DNA from 2 places in the Saccharothrix xinjiangensis genome. Region 1 is predicted to be linked to the other one. Evidence: predicted binding sites of a transcription regulator. Region 1 holds the regulator's gene; the other holds the start of a gene.
The links. Region 1 encodes HspR, which represses chaperone genes until heat shock. Its sites were predicted from a motif close to ANNTTGAGTNNNNNNNACTCAANNT; they were not measured.
Positions count from the first base shown of each region.

Region 2: the regulator HspR is predicted to act here: its motif matches at 2,650-2,674, upstream of lon (endopeptidase La).

Region 1 covers NZ_BAAAKE010000001.1:1,018,795-1,023,775, forward strand. Annotated here, with positions in the region: gene dnaK (molecular chaperone DnaK) at 1-1,003, shown strand, start outside; gene grpE (nucleotide exchange factor GrpE) at 1,000-1,680, shown strand; gene dnaJ (molecular chaperone DnaJ) at 1,701-2,861, shown strand; gene ABD223_RS04825 (heat shock protein transcriptional repressor HspR) at 2,864-3,292, shown strand; gene ABD223_RS04830 (FAD-binding oxidoreductase) at 3,634-4,737, opposite strand.
Region 2 covers NZ_BAAAKE010000002.1:407,151-412,131, reverse strand. Annotated here, with positions in the region: gene lon (endopeptidase La) at 261-2,639, opposite strand; gene ABD223_RS07215 (SAM-dependent methyltransferase) at 2,902-3,702, shown strand; gene ABD223_RS07210 (patatin-like phospholipase domain-containing protein) at 3,754-4,981, opposite strand, start outside.

The DNA.
Region 1 (4,981 bases):
GGAGCGCACCCGCGCCCCGTTCAACAACGTGATCAAGGACGCCGGCATCAGCGTCGGCGACATCCACCACGTCGTGCTCGTCGGCGGCTCCACCCGCATGCCCGCCGTGGCCGAGCTGGTCAAGGAGCTCACCGGCGGCCGCGAGCCCAACAAGGGCGTGAACCCGGACGAGGTCGTCGCGGTCGGCGCCGCCCTCCAGGCCGGCGTGCTGAAGGGCGAGGTCAAGGACGTCCTGCTGCTCGACGTCACCCCGCTGTCCCTGGGCATCGAGACCAAGGGCGGCGTGATGACCAAGCTCATCGAGCGCAACACCACCATCCCCACCAAGCGCTCCGAGATCTTCACCACGGCCGACGACAACCAGCCGTCCGTGCAGATCCAGGTCTTCCAGGGCGAGCGCGACTTCGCCGCGGACAACAAGAAGCTCGGCATGTTCGAGCTGACCGGCCTCCCGCCGGCCCCGCGCGGCGTCCCCCAGATCGAGGTCACCTTCGACATCGACGCCAACGGCATCGTGCACGTGTCCGCCAAGGACATGGGCACCGGCAAGGAACAGCGGATGACCATCACCGGTGGCTCCGCCCTGCCGAAGGACGACATCGACCGCATGATCAGGGACGCCGAGGCGCACGCCGAGGAGGACAAGCGCCGCCGCGACGAGGCCGAGGTCCGCAACCAGGCCGAGACCCTCGTCTACCAGACCGAGAAGGTCGTCAAGGAGAACGAGGAGAAGCTCCCGGCCGACGTCAAGGACAAGGTCAAGGCCGCCATCGAGGAGACCACCGAGGCCCTCAAGGGCACCGACATCGCCAAGATCCGCGCCGCCGTGGAGAAGCTCGCCACCGAGTCGCAGGCCATCGGCCAGTCCCTGTACGCCAACGCCGCGCCGACCGCCGACGCGGGCGCGGGCGCGGGTGCCGCCGGCGGGGCCGCCGCGGGCGACGCCCCCAAGGCCGACGACGTGGTCGACGCCGAGATCGTGGACGAGGACGACAAGAAGTGACCCAGCCCGAAGAGCAGCCCCAGGTGGTCGTCACCGACCGCAGGCGCATCGACCCCGAGACGGGGGAGGCGCGCCCCGCCTCCCCCGACAACGGCGACACGCGGGCCGAGGCCCCCGCCGCACCGGAGCAGGCCCCCGAGCAGGCCCCGGAGGGCGGCAAGCACGCCGCGCCCGACCAGCCCGACGAGGCCGCCGCCGCCGTCACCGACGACCCGGCCGTCGAGCTGAAGGCCCAGCTCGACGAGCGGACCGCCGACCTCCAGCGGCTCACCGCCGAGTACGCCAACTACCGCAAGCGCGTCGAGCGCGACCGGGAACTGGTGATCACCACGGCCAAGGCCCAGGTGGCGGGCGAACTCCTCGGCGTCCTCGACGACGTCGAACGAGCCGAAGCCCACGGCGACCTCACCGGCGCGTTCAAGGCCGTGGCCGACAAGCTGGTCACCGCCCTCCGCGGCCTCGGCCTCGAACCGTTCGGGCACGAGGGCGAGGAGTTCGACCCGTCCGTCCACGAAGCCGTGCAGCACAGCACCTCACCCGAGGTCGGCGGCCCCACGGTCACCGCCGTGCTGCGCCGCGGCTACCGCTACGGCGAACGGGTCCTGCGACCCGCCCTGGTCGGCGTCACCGACCACGAGCCGGGGCCGGCCGACGCGGAACCGGCCGAGGACAACTGACGAAAGGGGGGTGATGTCCGGTGAGTGCTAGGGACTGGATCGAGAAGGACTTCTACCGCGAGCTGGGCGTCTCCTCCGACGCCTCCGCCGACGAGATCAAGAAGGCGTACCGGAAGCTGGCCCGGGAACTGCACCCCGACGCCAACCCCGGCGACGCCAAGGCCGAAGCCAGGTTCAAGGCCGTCTCCGAGGCCTACGGCGTCCTGTCCGACCCCGCCAAGCGCAAGCAGTACGACGAAGCCCGCCGCCTCTTCGCCGGAGGCGGCGGCTTCCCCGGCGGCTTCGGCACCGGAACCGGCGGCTTCGACGTCGGCGACCTGTTCGGCCGCACCCAGCAACCCGGCGGCATGGGCGGCCTCGGCGACCTCCTCGGCGGCCTGTTCAACCGCCGAGGGGGCGCCTCGGCCTCCGCCACCCGCCCCCGCCGTGGCGACGACGTCGAAACCGACGTGCGGATCGACTTCACCGAAGCCGTCCGCGGCGCGACCGTCCCCCTGCGGCTGTCCAGCCCCTCCGCCTGCGGCACGTGCTCCGGCTCCGGCGCACGACCCGGCACGACCCCCCGCACCTGTCCCACCTGCGGCGGAGCCGGGCTCGTCACCCGCAGCCAGGGCGCGTTCGCGTTCTCCGAACCGTGCACCGACTGCCGCGGCACCGGCCGCATCGTCGACGACCCGTGCCCGGAGTGCGGCGGCGACGGCGTCAGCACCAAGACGCGCACCCTCACCATCCGCATCCCCGCCGGCGTCGACGACGGCCAGCGCATCAGGCTTGCCGGCCAAGGCGAACCCGGCCGCAACAACGGACCCGCCGGCGACCTGTACGTGCGGGTGCACGTCAACCCGCACCCCGTGTTCGGCCGCTCCGGCAACGACCTGACCCTCACCGCACCGGTCACCTTCCCCGAACTGGCCCTGGGCACCACGTTGACCGTGCCCACCCTGGACGGCAAGGTGACGTTGAGGGTCCCCGCGGGCACGGCCGGCGGCCGGGTGCTGCGGGCCAAGGGCAAGGGCATCGCCAAGCGCGACGGCCAGGTCGGCGACCTGCTCATCACGCTCCTGGTGGCCGTGCCGAACAACATGGACGCCGCAGCACGTGAGGCGTTGGAGAAGTACGCGGCGGCAACCGCCCACCACGACCCGCGCGCCGAACTCAACGCCCTGGTGGAGAAGAGGTAGGTGTGAGCTTCCCGTTCCCGCCCGGCACCGACGAGGACACCCCGTTCTTCGTGATCTCCGTGGCGGCCCAGCTGTCGGGTCTGCACGCGCAGACCCTGCGGTCGTACGACCGGATGGGGCTGGTGTCGCCGGGACGCACGTCCGGGGGCGGGCGCCGGTACTCGATGCGCGACATCGTGCTGCTGCGCGAGGTGCAGCGGTTGTCGCAGGAGGAAGGCGTCAACCTCGCGGGGGTCAAGCGGATCATCGAGCTGGAGAACGAGGTGGGCGCCCTGCGCGCCCGGGTGCAGCAGCTGACCGAGGAACTGGCCTCCGCCATGGCGGCGGCCGAGCAGGCGGCGGCGTCGGTGCACGCCTCCTACCGGCGCGACCTGGTGCCGGTGCGGCACGAGACCGCGTTGGTGGTGTGGCGGCCGGGCCCCAAGCGCTGACCTGCCCCTGGTCACACGATGGGGTGATCGATGTACGGAAACACTGTTACCGAGCATCGGTTGACCATGAGGAACCCCGCGACCACCCCCTGGCACCACCCGAACCTTCCGACGGCCCGGCTGCCACCACCAGCCGGGCCGTCGACTTGCTCCCGGCACTTCGCACGACCCAGCTCGCACGACTCGCGCTGCACGACTCGCTCCGCACGACGAGATCAAGGCCAGACTGGACCTCGTGGACCCCGTCTTCGTGCTCCACGGGCTGCGACCTGGCAGGGAGTAGCGGCTCGTGCGGGGAGCACTGCCCGCTACGTCCGGTGTGAGGGTGTGCGTGGTGCGGTTCAGTCCAGGGTGAAGGGGTCGTACTTGATCCGGTCCAGCGGGGTGCCCGCGACCAGCATCCGGGACACCGTGGCCCGGATCATGGACGGCGAGCCGCAGACCAACACGTCGCGGTCCTGCCACGCCCCGTAGCGGGTGACGACGTCGGCCAGGGTGCCCTGCTCGACGCCGCGTGCGCCCGGGTCCGACTCCAGCACCGGCACGACGGTCAGCCAGGGGTTCGTCATCGCGAACCGCTGGAGGTTGTCCAGGTCGTACAGGTCCTCGCGGGTCCGGCCGCCCATGAACAGGTGAACTCGGGGGTTCTCGCCCCACCGCGCCATCTCGTCGACGATCGCGTGCATCGGCGCCACGCCGGTGCCGCCGGCGACCATGACCACGTCGCGGCCGGCCCTGCGGTCCACGCTGAGCCGGCCCATCGGGGGGCCGATCCGCCACACGTCGCCCGCCTGGGTGTGGCCGACGATCGACCGGCTCACCCAGCCGCCCTCGACCGAGCGGATGTGGAACTCGATGATGCCGTCCTCGCGGGGCGCGTTGGCGGGCGAGTAGTACCGCCACAGGCGCGCCCGCTGGGGCGTCTCGACGCTCACGTACTGGCCCGCGCGGTACCCGACCGGGTGATCCGGCTGCAACCGGATGACCGCCAGGTCCCAACTCACCCGTTGGTGTTCCAGCACGGTCGCGTGCCAGTACGCCGGGCCGTCGTCGGCCGCGGCGGCCTCCTGCATGGAGCGGGCCATGATCGTGTACGCCTCGGCCCACGCCAGCTCGACCTGCGGCGTCCACGCGGGGCCCGCGTACTTCTTGATCGCCGCCAGCAGCGCGGTGCCGACCGACTCGTAGTGCACGTTGACCACGCCGAACTTGCGGTGGTCGCGCCCGAGCTGCCGCAGGAACGGGATCAGGTCGTCCGGGCGGTCCACCATCTGCACGACGTGCACGAGGGCGCGCAGCAACCGGCTGCGCTGCACCTCCATGTTCGCCGGGAACATCTCGCGCGTGGCCGGCGCCAGGCTGAACAACATGCCGTAGAAGAACTTCGCGACTTCGTCGGAGCGCGGCTCCACCACCGCGAAGCTCTCCCGGATCATCCGCACCATAGCGGTGACGCCAGGAGGAGGTTCTCGGTGTGGAGGGCTCGGGAGGGGGCTCAACACAGCGTTCGCAGTCATGGTCCGGGCGCAGTCTCCACGTTTCTGGCGGCGCCAGCAAGGCGCTACGTCCTCGTCAAGCTTCCATCCCCGACGAAGGGACATTAACCCGTCAACTGGCTGGTTGACTCCTTGATGCCACCTTCGAGTGCTGTGTGGTTACAGACGGTCGCGAGTCGCTGCGGCCAACGGG
Region 2 (4,981 bases), on a different contig from region 1:
TGTCCTCCACTCAGACATCGCGTGTCCTCCAGTCCGGCACGGCGTGTCCTCCAGTCCGGCATCGCGTGTCCTCCAGTCCGGCACGGCGTGTCCTCCAGTCCGGCATCGCGTGTCCTCCACTCCGGCACGGCGAGTTCAACGCCCAGGACCCCGAGCGTGGAACTCGGGGTCCTGGATGTGGGACACGCGGTGTCCGAGTGGAGGACACGCGATGCCTCAGTGGAGGACACGCGGTGCTTGAGTGGAGGACACGCGCGGGATTAGGCGGCGGTGGTGGTGGAGGAGGTGGTGGAGGAGGTAGAGGTGGCGGTGGTGGGTTCCAGGGCCAGGGAGAGGACCTCGCCGACGTCGCCGACCAGGTGGACGGTCAGGGCGTCGCGCACCTGCTCGGGCACGTCGTCCAGGTCCGGCTCGTTGCGCTGCGGCAGCAGCACCGTGGTGATGCCCGCCCGGTGCGCGGCCAGCAGCTTCTGCTTGACCCCGCCGATCGGCAGCACCCGGCCGGTGAGCGAGACCTCGCCGGTCATGGCCACGTCGGACCGGACCGGGCGGCCCGACAGCAGGGACGCCAGCGCCGTCGTCATGGTCACGCCGGCCGAGGGGCCGTCCTTCGGCACCGCGCCCGCCGGCACGTGGATGTGCACCCCGCGCTCGGCCAACGCCTCCGCGCCCGCGTCGTGCGACTTCAGGTACGACAGCGCGATCTGCGCCGACTCCTTCATCACGTCGCCCAGCTGCCCGGTCAACGTCACCCCGGCCGACCCGGTGCCCTTCGGGGCCAGCGACGCCTCCACGAACAGCACGTCACCGCCCGCGCCGGTCACCGCGAGCCCCGTGGCCACCCCCGGCACGGCGGTCCGCTCGGCCGACTCCGGCGTGTGCTTGGGCGAGCCCAGGTACCCGCGCAGGTCCGGCACGTCCACCGGCGTCGGCAGCTCGGCCTGGCCCAGCGCCACCCGGGCCGTCACCTTCCGCAGCACCCGCGCCAGCGAGCGCTCCAGCTGCCGCACGCCCGCCTCGCGGGTGTACTCGCCGGCCAGCTTCCGCAGCGCGGCCTCGCTGATCGACACGTCCTCCGGCGTCAGGCCGGCGCGCTCGACCTGCCGGGGCAGCAGGTGGTCGCGGGCGATGGTGACCTTCTCGTCCTCGGTGTACCCGTCGAGCCGGACCAGCTCCATGCGGTCCAGCAGCGGGCCGGGGATGGACTCCAGCACGTTGGCCGTGGCCAGGAACACCACGTCCGACAGGTCCAGCTCGACCTCCAGGTAGTGGTCCCGGAACGTGTGGTTCTGCGCCGGGTCCAGCACCTCCAGCAGCGCGGCGGTCGGGTCGCCCCGGTAGTCCGCGCCCACCTTGTCGATCTCGTCCAGCAGCACCACCGGGTTCATGGAGCCCGCCTCGGAGATGGCGCGCACGACCCGGCCGGGCAGCGCGCCCACGTAGGTGCGCCGGTGGCCGCGGATCTCGGCCTCGTCCCGCACGCCGCCCAGGGCGACCCGGACGAACTCGCGCCCCATGGCCCGCGCGACCGACTCGCCGAGCGAGGTCTTGCCGACACCGGGCGGACCCACCAGGGCCAGCACCGCGCCGGACCGCCGCCCGCCGACGACGCCCATGCCCCGGTCGGCTCGCCTGCGCCGCACGGCCAGGTACTCGACGATGCGCTCCTTCACGTCGTCCAGGCCCGCGTGGTCGGCGTCCAGCACGGCCCGCGCGCCCGCGATGTCGTAGGAGTCCTCGGTGCGGTTGTTCCACGGCACGTCCAGCACCGTGTCCAGCCACGTGCGGATCCAGCCGACCTCGGGCGACTGCTCGGCCGTCCGCTCCAGCTTGTCGACCTCGGTCAACGCGGCCTCGCGCACGTGCTCGGGCAGGTCGGCGCCCTCGACGCGCGCCCGGTAGTCCTGCTCCTCGGTGGCGGGCTTGCCGTCCAGCTCGGCCAGCTCCTTGCGGATGGCGGCCAGCTGCCGGCGCAGCAGGAACTCGCGCTGCTGCTTCTCCACGCCCTCCTTGACGTCCTTGCGGATCGTCTCGGCGACGTCCAGCTCGGTCAGGTGCTCCCGGCCCCACTCGATCAGCTTCTCCAGCCGCCGCGAGGTGTCGGGGGTCTCCAGCAGCCACACCTTCTGCTCGTCGTCCAGGTACGAGGCGTACCCGGCGAGGTCGGCCAGCGCCGACGGCTCGTCGACCTGCTTCACCGAGTCGACCACCTGCCACGCGCCGCGTTGCTGGAGGATCGACGTGACCAGCGCGCGGTACTCGCGGGCCAGCTCGTCGGTGCGCTCGTCGGCGGGCGGCACGTCGGCGATCGTCGCCTCGACCCACAGCGCCGCGCCGGGGCCGGTCGTGCCGGTGCCGATGCGCACCCGCTCGGTGCCGCGCACCACGGCCGCGCGCTCGCCGCCGGACAGCCTGCCGACCTGCTCGATCACGCCCAGCGTGCCGACCTTCGCGTACTTGCCGTCCAGTCGCGGCACCAGCAGCACCTTGGACTGACCACCGGCGGCGGTCGCGGCCTCGACGGCGGCGCGGGCCTCGGCGGTGGCGTCCGCGCCGCTGAGCCGGATCGGCACGACCATGCCCGGCAGCACGACGACGTCGTCCAGCGGCAGCACCGGCAGCGCCAACGTCTCGCCCATGATTCCTCCAAAGTTGAGTCTGATTGGCTCAACCAAGGTGAGCGGGAGATTGTTTCCGGTGGGTGTTCGCCCTGAGCGAGCAGCCCCGGGAGCTGCGGTGGAGGAGTCGCCGGTCGACGACCCCGCACCAGCCGGCGCGCCGAACCGGGGTTCCGCCCATCCGCTAGGTTGCGGCAAAACGGGCACGAGCGTCCGTTCGGGGGTTGTGCCGGGTTCGGCACGCCACCACGATCACGCCGTCGGCTGACTAGGAGATGTGCGCATGGAGCAGGCGAGCTGGGTCCCGTCCTCGGTGGACCTGGACCGGCCGAGCGCGGCCCGGATGTACGACTACTACCTGGGCGGCTCGCACAACTTCGCGGTCGACCGCGAAGCCGCGAAGTCCGTCGAGCAGATCTTCCCGGGGATGCCGGGCGCGGCGCGGGCCAACCGCTCGTTCCTGCGCCGGGCGGTGCGCTACCTGCTGGAGCAGGGCATCGACCAGTTCCTGGACCTGGGTTCGGGCATCCCGACCGTGGGCAACGTGCACGAGATCGCCCAGCAGGCCAACCCGTCGGCCAAGGTGGTCTACGCCGACGTGGAGCCGGTGGCGGTGGCGCACAGCACCGCGCTGCTCGCGGACAACCCGCTGGCCTGCGCGATCCAGGCCGACCTGCGCGACCCGGACTCCGTGCTGGGCAACGACGACGTCCGCCGGATGATCGACTTCGACCGGCCCGTCGGCCTGCTGATGGTCGCCGTGCTGCACTTCGTGCCGGAAGCCGACGAGCCGCACAAGGCCGTCGCGCGCTACCGGGAGGTCCTGTCGCCCGGCAGCTTCCTCGCCATCTCGCACGCCAGCTGGGACGGGATCTCGGCGGAGGGCATCGAGGGCGGCGAGCAGGTCAACGCGATCTACCGCAAGACCGACAGCCCGCTGGTGCTGCGCTCGGGCGAGGAGATCGCCGCCCTGTTCGCCGGGTTGGACGTGGTCGAGCCGGGCGTCGTGCCGCTGTCGGAGTGGCACCCGGACTCCGACGACGCCTACATCAGCGCGTACGCCGGGGTCGGCCGCAAGGCCTGAACGACGCCCCCGGCAACGACCCGGGCGCCCCCGGGCCCGGCCGCCGCCCCGTCACTCCGGCGGGGTCAGGCGGAGGTCCGGGTCGACCGGCGGCTCGCCGTCGAACGGGCCCGGCGGCAGGCCGCCCAGCGCGTCCAGGGTGATCGCGATCTCCCGGGCGTGCGGGTCGGTCCCGGTCGGCGGCACGGTGAACCACTCCCGCAGGTCCTCGGGGACGTCGTAGCGCTCGGCGAGGTCCCGGTAGAGCGCGCCGCGCTGCTCGGCCTGCTCGGCCAGCTGCTGGTACTCGCGCATGGCCAGCCGCATCCGGATCCACCGGTACCGGTCGGTCCTGTCGTCCCGGGTGAAGCGGGTGCGCAGCAGCCTGCCCGCCTCCTGGCCCCGCCGCGCCAGGGCGAGGATCGTCTCGGGCCGCATGAACAGGTTGGTGCCGCCCTCGTCCGGCCGGACGCGGACGTGCGCGATCCGGCCCCGGTAGCCGGGCAGGGCGGACTGCATGGTGTCGCGCCAGCCGAGCGCGGTGTCCAGGATCGCGGACGCGAAGTGCTGCGCGAGCCCGATGCCGCGCCACGGCGCGCCGCCGGTGGAGGCGTCCTGCTCGGGCAGCCACACGTCCCGGTCGTCGCCCGCCGGGTACGACTGGAGGCTCAGGCCGAACGTCGGCCAGCGCGGCAGCAGCTGGTCGAAGAAGTGGATGGGGAAGTTGCTGGTGATGCCGCCGTCGGAGAACCAGTGCACGCGGGGCTCCGGTTCGGCGCGCACCAGCGGCACGGCGGCGATCAGGCCGGGCAGCGGCATGCTCATCCGGACGGCGAGCGCGACGGGCAGGTCGCGCGGCAGGGCGTGGACCGGCTCGTCCGGGTGCAGCGGGCAGCGGTGCCCGGACGGGTCCGCGCCCAGGGATTCCACCGTCCGCCGGGGCAGCACCGCGCCCAGGCACGTGCGGCAGAACAGCCACGGGTCGACCGGCTCGGTGAACGGCAGCCGGTAGGGGCGGCCCTCGGAGAGGTCCGTGGTCATCAGCACCAGGTTGGCGTCCAGGTCGGAGAACGACAGGTTCGGCACGCCGGACAGGTCGTCGAGCCGGTCGGCGAGCCAGTCGCTCAGCGGCGGCACGCCGGTCGACGCCGGCACGCCGCAGCGGCGGTCCCAGAAGTTCGCCTCGAACCGGCCGGTGCCGGGCACCAGCCCGAAGTGGATGGTGGTGGCCATCCGGTCCAGGAATCGCTTGGCGCTCACGCCGTAGACGAGCGCGACGGTGCTGACGAGGGCGAAGCAG